One region of the Sporosarcina sp. Y1004 genome, then DNA from elsewhere that is predicted to be linked to it. Evidence: riboswitches for the same ligand, from Rfam matches in the RefSeq annotation. Region 1 holds a riboswitch; the other holds the start of a gene.

Region 1 (4,442 bases):
ATTCCAATGATGATTGAAGAAATCAAAAAGCTTAAAACGAACTGATTCAAAAGTAAGCGCCCTCATTAGCAGGGCGCTTACTTTTTTTGCAGAGCATATATTTAGGTCGGGATATAGCAGCATGCTATAATACGATCATAGGTTATCTAATAAGAGGAGGAAATATATTATGGCTATTATTCACGCAACTGATCAGAACTTTGAAGAGAACATTAAAGAAGGATTAGTCCTTGTAGACTTTTGGGCACCTTGGTGTGGACCTTGTAAAATGATCGCTCCAGTACTTGAAGAACTAGACGGCGAAATCACAGGGAAAGCAAGTATTGTTAAAGTTGACGTAGACGACAATCAGGAAACAGCTGGTAAATATGGCATTATGTCAATCCCTACTTTGGTTCTTTTCAAAGACGGAGAAATCGTCGATAAAGTTGTCGGTTTCAAACCGAAAGAAGCACTTGCAGAATTGATTACAAAGCACGCTTAATTATTAACATATTTCAGCAACAACGCCTAAGTTACCGATAGAGAGGAATGGAATATAATTCCTCCTCTTCGAGCTGAAGCCTCTGGCGGATGTCGAGGGTATTGAATGGAGTCAATCGAGGAAACTCCAATCAATATCTTAGCGTAAATACATTGAGGCATATTTGAAAGTATAACCGGGTCCCTTCAAAGGCTCCCGGTTTTTTTGGTAGGTGAAATAGATGAATGAACTAATTTCAGAGAAGTTGGCTATATTACCGGAGTTGCCGGGTTGTTATTTAATGAAAGACAGGCAAGGGACAATTATCTATGTCGGCAAGGCAAAAGTTTTGAAAAATCGTGTGCGCAGTTACTTTACGGGAAGCCATGACGGGAAAACACAGCGACTGGTTGGGGAAATTACAGATTTTGAATACATTGTCACATCTTCAAATCTGGAGGCTCTTGTTCTTGAATTGAATCTGATCAAACAGTATGATCCGAAATATAATATCATGCTAAAGGATGATAAAACGTATCCGTATTTAAAATTGACTGCCGAGCGACATCCGAAACTAATTATTACAAGACAAGTCAAAAAAGACAAAGGAAAGTATTTTGGTCCATACCCAAATGCATTTGCCGCTGGGGAAACAAAAAAATTACTTGACCGACTTTATCCTTATCGAAAATGTTTAACGTTGCCGGACCGAGCTTGTTTATATTACCACCTTGGCCAATGCCTTGCACCGTGCATCAATGAAGTGAGTACTGATACGTACAAAGAAATGGTGGACGACATCAGCCGATTTTTAAACGGCGGTTATAAAAAAGTAAAAAAAGAATTAACAGAGAAAATGTCTGCTGCAGCGGAAAATCTGGAATTTGAACGCGCAAAAGAATATCGTGATCAGATTGCTAACATTGAAGCGGTCATGGAGAAACAAGCGATGACCATGAATGATTTCACGGATCGTGATATTTTCGGATTTGCAGTCAATCACGGCTGGATGTGTGTTCAAGTCTTTTTTGTCCGTCAAGGAAAGTTGATAGAACGGGATGTGTCACTTTTTCCACTTTATCAAGAACCTGAAGAGGAATTGCTGACTTTCATTGGCCAATTTTATGGAAAATCACAACACTTGATTCCCCAGGAAATACTTTTGCCACAAGGAATTGATAATGTAATCATCAGTAGGCTTCTCGATGTCAATGTATTCATTCCACAGCGCGGAAAAAAGAAAGATCTAGTCCAATTGGCAGTCAAAAATGCAGAGATATCATTATCGGAAAAGTTCCATCTCATTGAACGTCAGGAAATGAGGACAATCGGTGCATGTGAGGAACTTGGCAAAGCGATGAACATCACAGTGCCTTTACGTATTGAAGCATTTGATAATTCACATATGTATGGCGCTGATGCAGTTTCTGCAATGGTTTCATTTGTTGACGGGAAACCGAATCGAAAAGATTACAGAAAATATAAAACGATGACCGCGGCAGCGCACGACGATTATGGTGCAATGCGTGAAGTTGTACGGAGACGTTATATCCGTGTGTTGAAAGATGATTTGCCATTACCAGACCTTATTGTTGTTGATGGGGGTAAAGGTCATATGGAGTCTGTTAGGGAAATCATTGAGGATGAGTTGAATTTATCCATTCCCATTGCGGGACTTGCAAAAGATGAGAAGCACCAAACAGCACAACTCCTTTATGGTAACCCGGTTGAAATGATACCACTTAAGAGGTCGAGTGAAGGATTTTACTTATTGCAAAGAATCCAGGATGAAGTGCATCGGTTTGCAATCACTTTCCATAGACAACGCCGCGAAACGAATTCATTGACGTCAGCACTGGATGGATTGCCGGGAGTTGGGCAAAAACGGAAAACGATGCTGTTAAGGCATTTTGAATCAGTAAATAAGATACGCGAAGCTACGATTGAACAATTGCAAGAAGCAGGACTACCTGCAGGTGTAGCAAAATCAGTTGAAGCGCATTTTCGCGAGATGGCATTGCGAGAAAAAAAGTAATATGGTAAGGTGAAACCAATGAATTTTTTCACTAATACATTTATATATAGTGAAGATAGAGGTGCGGTAACCAATAGTAGATCCACGGAAGGCGGCAGCCTAATGAAAGGGATTGAAAGGGGTATTCGCCGAAGCGGATGAATCGTCTGTCACGATTGTCATGCTGGATTTCCATTGAATAAGTGGAGATTTGTCAGGTATGGAAATACCTGGAGGGCTATCTGGATGGGGCGTCTCTTCGGGGATAGCTCCAATCAGACCGGCTCTCATACTTTTGAGGGCCGTTTTTGCATTCAGGGGAAAATGGAGGAAAAATCATGGGACGTATTGTAATGAAATTCGGAGGGACATCAGTTGCAAATCCAGAGAGAATTGCACGGGCTGCAACACTTGTTAAAAATGAGGTTAATCGTGGAAACCAAGTGGCAGTCATTGTCTCTGCGATGGGTAAAACAACAGATGAACTATTAAGGTTGGCAATGGAGATTAATCCCAAAGCAGGACGGCGCGAATTGGATATGCTCCTTGTAACAGGAGAACAAGTAACAGCGTCTTTACTTGCAATGGCGATTACTGCACAAGGGTTAGAAGCACGGTCATACACAGGTTGGCAAGCAGGGGTAACGACAGAGGCTGTTCATGGTAATGCAAGGATTGAACAAGTTAATGCTGACAAAATTCAAACCGCACTAGAATCAGGCGCGGTTGCAGTAATCACTGGTTTCCAAGGAATTGATAATAACGGTGAGTTGACAACACTTGGTCGCGGTGGTTCCGATACGAGTGCCGTCGCAATTGCGATTGCACTCGATGCAGCTAGTTGTGATATTTACACGGACGTCGAAGGGGTATTTACGACGGACCCAAGATTGATTGAACGAGCGACGAAACTTGAGGAAATATCTTACGATGAAATGTTGGAAATCGCTAACCTTGGTGCGGGTGTGCTTCATCCAAGAGCAGTTGAGTTTGCAAAAAATCATCAAATGCCGCTTCGGGTAAGACCGGCTCATATGGACGGAGTAGGAACAGTTATCAAGGAGGAAATCGATTTGGAAAACAATTTAATTGTACGTGGCATCGCTTTTGAGAGAGAAATTGTACGGATTACAGTGATGTATGAAGTACCTTATAATGGCTCACTTGCTAATATTTTCACTGCACTCGCGAAACAACATGTAAACGTCGACATCATTGTTCAGACAATTATGGAAGGCGTACAGCCGTCTGTGTCATTTTCCATTAAAAAAGAAGATTTCGCAGAAGCGATAAATGTTTTGGAGACCGAAAAAGAATCTCTCGGTTATAGTCGGGCAGATTTTGAAGTAGGACTGGCGAAAGTTTCAATCGTGGGAAGTGGAATGGTATCGAATCCGGGAGTTGCCGCGCAAATGTTCGACACGCTGAGGAACGCAACCGTTCCCGTGAAAATGGTGAGCACTTCTGAAATCAAAGTCTCCGTAGTCATTCCTGAATCGGATATGGAGAAAGCAGTTGCAACACTTCATGAGCAATTCGGTTTAGATAGAAATTAAAGTAGAATTGAAAGAAGATGCACCCAATACCGGGGCATCTTCGATTCATACTTCAATTTTGGTTTTTAAATCCCATTTGACTTGAAAGTGCACCAAACCGTCTTTCATTTCACCGTAGCATTCAGTCAGAAGTCCATTTAACTTTTGGTATTGTTCTGCAATGAAGCCCGCTTCAAGTTGACAAGATCTATTTTGGTTATTTGTCCCAAAATCGTTTTTCATCGAATAAAACGCTTCATCCTTTTCTGTCTTATCAAGCTGAAGTGGACCCCAACCGGCTTCCGTAAAGAAAATGGGTAGTTCATCAATACTGAAAATGGGGAATTTTCTGGCCACATCTTTTCCAGCCCAGTACAGAATGTCATCTTCGTGGTTGCCGAGAATACTAGGCAACACGTGGTCCCGTAAA
Region 2 (4,442 bases), on a different contig from region 1:
TCAAATTGAAGTGATTCACTTTTATCATACAAACGATATCCACAGTCATTTTGAAAGCTGGCCACAGATTAGCCGGTTTCTTTGTGATGAAAAGAATGAACACTTATTAAATGGTGAGGCTTGTTACGTATTCGACATCGGTGATCATGTGGATCGTTCACATCCATTTACGGAGGGAACGAAAGGACAAGGAAATGTTAGACTGTTGAATGAAGCTGGTTATGATGCAGTTACGATAGGTAATAATGAAGGAATCACAATGTCGAAAGCTGCATTAAACTCACTATACGCAGATGCTCGTTTTGAAGTCATTCTAAGTAATTTGTTTGAACAGGATGGAAATCGTCCGAAATGGGCGCAACCTTACAAAATTTATGTTACTGCCAGTGGAACGAAAATTGGCGTTATAGGAGCGACTGCAGAGTATCAGGCGTTCTATTCAAAACTAGGCTGGAAAATTACACCACCCCGCGAAAGTTTAATGGGCATTGCCAAACAGCTTGCATCAGAAACGGACCTAATCGTTTGCTTATCGCATATGGGTATTCATGAAGACGAGCAACTCGCAGTGGAGTGTCCAGAAATTGATATCATTTTCGGTGCGCACACGCATCACCTGTTCCACGAAGGCAAGCTAATTGGGGATACATTATTGGCTGCAACGGGTAAATATGGTGAGTATGTGGGTCATGTGACATTGAGAGTTGCTAGCAGCACAAAAAGGACTCTCACTATCGACGCAGAACTGGTTAGGGCGGATTCGGTTAAAAGAAGTGAAGAGGATATCGTCCAATCGAATCATTTAATACAACTTGGGAAAAGGGCGATGGAAGATAAGGTCTTTGATAATCCTTCACGGTTGCAACAGAATCTGTTTGAGGGTAGCCCCTTATCCTCGTTCTTCGGTCGGGCACTCATTGCCTATTCACAGGCTGATTGTGCCATGTTTAACGCAGGGATTTTCCTAGGTAGTCTCGATAAAGGGTGGGTGACGAAAGGCGATTTACATTCACTTCTGCCACATCCCATAAACCCGTGTCTCATCACACTGGATGGAGTCGAACTTATAGAAGTATATAAGCTTTCTTTAAATAAGGATTGGCCACAAATTGAAATCAAAGGCCTTGGTTTCCGGGGCACATTAATGGGCGCGATGATTTATGAAAGATTATATCAGAATAGACATGGACAACTTTTTGCGGGAAATCGTGAGGTCGTACCAGGTCAAAAATATACGCTTGCAACATTAGATATGTTTACGTTTGGACATTTCTTTCCATCTCTCAGACATGCAGAGGTAGAGTATTACATGCCTGAGTTGATTAGAGATGTGCTTGGTTGGTACGGGACCGAACATTTTAAGTCTTAATCATTGGTACTGTTCGCATATTGCCTAAGAATAAACGGCTCAATTCCTGCATAGCTTAAAAGCAGGAGGAGTCGTTTTGAAATTTCAGGGGCAAGTCACCAGAAGAACCAGGAAAACCAGGAAAAAAAAGCGTAGACTATTACCTATTTTGGTACCTACATTTTTTATAGCAGTTTTCTTGTTTTTTTATGTAGTCAATATGAGGCTTACTCCAATATATGTCCAATATGCAGAAGTACAGACGCAAAGAATAGCCTCACATGTTATTAGTAAGGCCATCAATTCAAGGGTTGCTACTGTGCTCGACGTCAATGACATCATCGTGGATATTCCCAATGAATCTACGGGTGTTGTTACATGGAAGTTTAACACGGAAGTGATTAACAGGGTGTTGGCTGAAACCCAAACGCTTGTCGAGTCCCATTTACAACAAGCTTCGGAGGGAAATCTTGATATATTACCCCCACAGAATGAAATCAAATTCGATCCCGATGCAATGGAAACTCAAGGAGGAGTCGTCTTCTTCGTTCCTATCGGTCAAGCGACGAATATTCCATTGCTAGGAAACTTGGGTCCTAAGATTCCAATTCGTTTCCATGTCATTGGTGATGTCAGTGCGACAATCGATACGGAAATTCTTCCTTTTGGTATAAACAGTGCCTACGTTGAAGTGAATATATTATTAACAGTCAATGTCCAGATTATAGTTCCGCTTGCAACTGAAAAAAGTGTTATTAATCAAAAAATTCCGGTAGCCATGGGGCTTATTCAAGGTAAGGTGCCTCAAATCTACAATAATGGAACCGATAATGCTCCTTCGGTTGAAGTTCCATTAAGCACTGAATATGAGTGAAGAAGAATACTTGAAAATGCTGCGGATAACTGATAGGCTATTAGAGGATTAGAAATATCGATTGGGTAGAGGCTGCATTGCTTATTAGTCACACACGCGAGATTGACACCGATGACCGTGTGCAAAAGGAAGCTTTGCCGAAGCGTGGTAAGATCGTCGAGATCTATCAGGCTGGGGTTGTTCCGAATAGGGATAACACTGTCATACGTCTTAAGAACATGTATGATGAGCTACAAGTCGTGAGTTAGATAAGCTGTATTATTTATCCAACAAACGAAACGTAGATAAAGCCGGCTCCAATTACACTCGAGAAGTGTAATTAGCAGTCGGTTTTTTGTATTCCCCCTTGAAAGGGCCTCGACCCGACAAAATGGAGGAATAGAAAATGATTGGAACTTGGGTATCAATATTACCACCACTAATCGCCATTATTATGGTGTTTGCAACAAAAAGGGTGCTGTTATCGCTAGGTGCAGGAATCGTCTCAGGTGCTTTGCTAGCGGCGTCATTCGCTCCTGTAGAAACGCTGAGCATATTATGGCAATCCATTAAAGCGACATTTTGGGATGGTGGACTAAATACAGCAAATATTTACATTGTTCTATTTATCCTGCTCTTAGGTGTTATCACTGCTTTCGTTAGCTTGTCTGGAGGTAGCAGAGCATTTGCAGAATGGGCAGTACGCCATATTAAAACAAAACGTGGGGCAAAATTGCTCACGGTATCACTCGGTCTTGCTATTTTTGTGGATGATTATTTCAATGCATTGGCAGTGGGACAAATCGCGCGTCCGATTACGGATCAGCACAGGGTTTCAAGAGCGAAATTGGCTTATTTCATCGACTCGACTTCAGCACCGATTTGTGTCATTTCACCAATTTCAAGCTGGGGTGCCTTTTTAATCGGACAACTCGCCCTTATATTTGGCGGTGCAGCAGCAATCAGTTATTCGCCATTATCCGCGTTCGTAATGATGGCACCCATGAATTTTTACGTTATCGCAACACTCGCAATGGTATTCTTCCTTGCATGGACCAATTTCGATCTATTCGATATGAAGAAACATGAACAACTTGCAACTGAAACAGGCCAATTATTTGACCCCGACAAAGAAATTCCGGGTCAATTGAAAGAGGAATTTCCTGTACATACGCATGGCCGCGTACGAGATCTTGTGGCGCCGATTGTCACACTCGTTGTAGTAACATTTGCGGCGATGTTTGTGTCTGGCTATCTTATCGGAGGATCGATGAATATCTTCTCGATCTTTGAAAGTACGGATGTCGCACTTTCATTGTTGGCGGGTGGAATTATAGCTACCCTAGTTGCGGCAGCGTTATATATGCAGCAGATGAAAAATAATGAAACGGCGAGCTTTTCGCTTATGGGCAGTGCGTTTATAAATGGAATGAATTCTATGATGCCGCCTGTTTTAATCCTTATTTTTGCTTGGTCACTATCGTTCTTAATCGGAACACTTGAAACGGGTCTATTCTTATCTGACCTTGTAATGAAATCAAATATACCGGTTTCATTCTTGCCTGTTATTATGTTCATACTTGCTTGCATTATGGCTTTTTCAACCGGAAGTTCTTGGGGGTCGTTCGGTATTCTTCTGCCGATTGCGGGAACAATCATGATTGAAGCGGCACCGGAAATGTTACTGCCGGCGCTTGCTGCAGTTCTTGCGGGGGCTGTATTCGGAGATCACGCTTCGCCGATTTCTGATACGACGATTCTATCTGCTACAGGTGCAGGATGTAACCATATTGATCATGTTTCGACACAGTTTCCTTACGCGCTAATCAGTGCTGTAATCGCTGCGATGGGCTATATCATTCTAGGCATTACAGGTTCAATCTGGATCGGACTCGTTGGCGTTATTATTATTTTGTTAGTATTTTTTACTGTCTGGACAATGCGGGCTAGTAAAGTGGCACATTAATAGTATTGATAATCTTATACTAAAAAGCGGTGGCTTAGGCTACCGCTTTTTTATTATAATAATAATAGTTTTCTAACAAAAAAATGTTTTGACAATAGTCTGATAGGTGTATATACTAGGCATTAAGACCAAAAAGTGATATGAGATTAATAAAACACTATTTTTTGGTCCTATGTGATCGTAAAGGAGGAATAAACTGGATTTAATCTAGTGATAATAATACAAAAAATAACTGTAAAAATTTACTAGGTCAAATATTTTATTCAGTGAAATAT

What was found. A riboswitch is a leader RNA that binds a small molecule or an ion and turns the genes downstream of it on or off. The one in region 1 is predicted to bind lysine.
Region 2: linked by a shared signal. The riboswitch ahead of AC25Y6_RS06700 (Na+/H+ antiporter NhaC family protein) and the one ahead of AC25Y6_RS12095 (aspartate kinase) in region 1 are both predicted to bind lysine.

The regions. Positions count from the first base shown of each region.
Region 1 is NZ_JBYHFQ010000016.1:49,530-53,971, reverse strand. It holds gene AC25Y6_RS12110 (electron transfer flavoprotein subunit alpha/FixB family protein) at 1-45, shown strand, start outside; gene trxA (thioredoxin) at 170-484, shown strand; gene uvrC (excinuclease ABC subunit UvrC) at 705-2,498, shown strand; lysine riboswitch at 2,547-2,726, shown strand; gene AC25Y6_RS12095 (aspartate kinase) at 2,816-4,033, shown strand; gene AC25Y6_RS12090 (YslB family protein) at 4,079-4,442, opposite strand, start outside.
Region 2 is NZ_JBYHFQ010000006.1:153,486-157,927, forward strand. It holds gene AC25Y6_RS06690 (bifunctional metallophosphatase/5'-nucleotidase) at 1-1,369, shown strand, start outside; gene yunB (sporulation protein YunB) at 1,446-2,222, shown strand; lysine riboswitch at 2,281-2,463, shown strand; gene AC25Y6_RS06700 (Na+/H+ antiporter NhaC family protein) at 2,608-4,167, shown strand.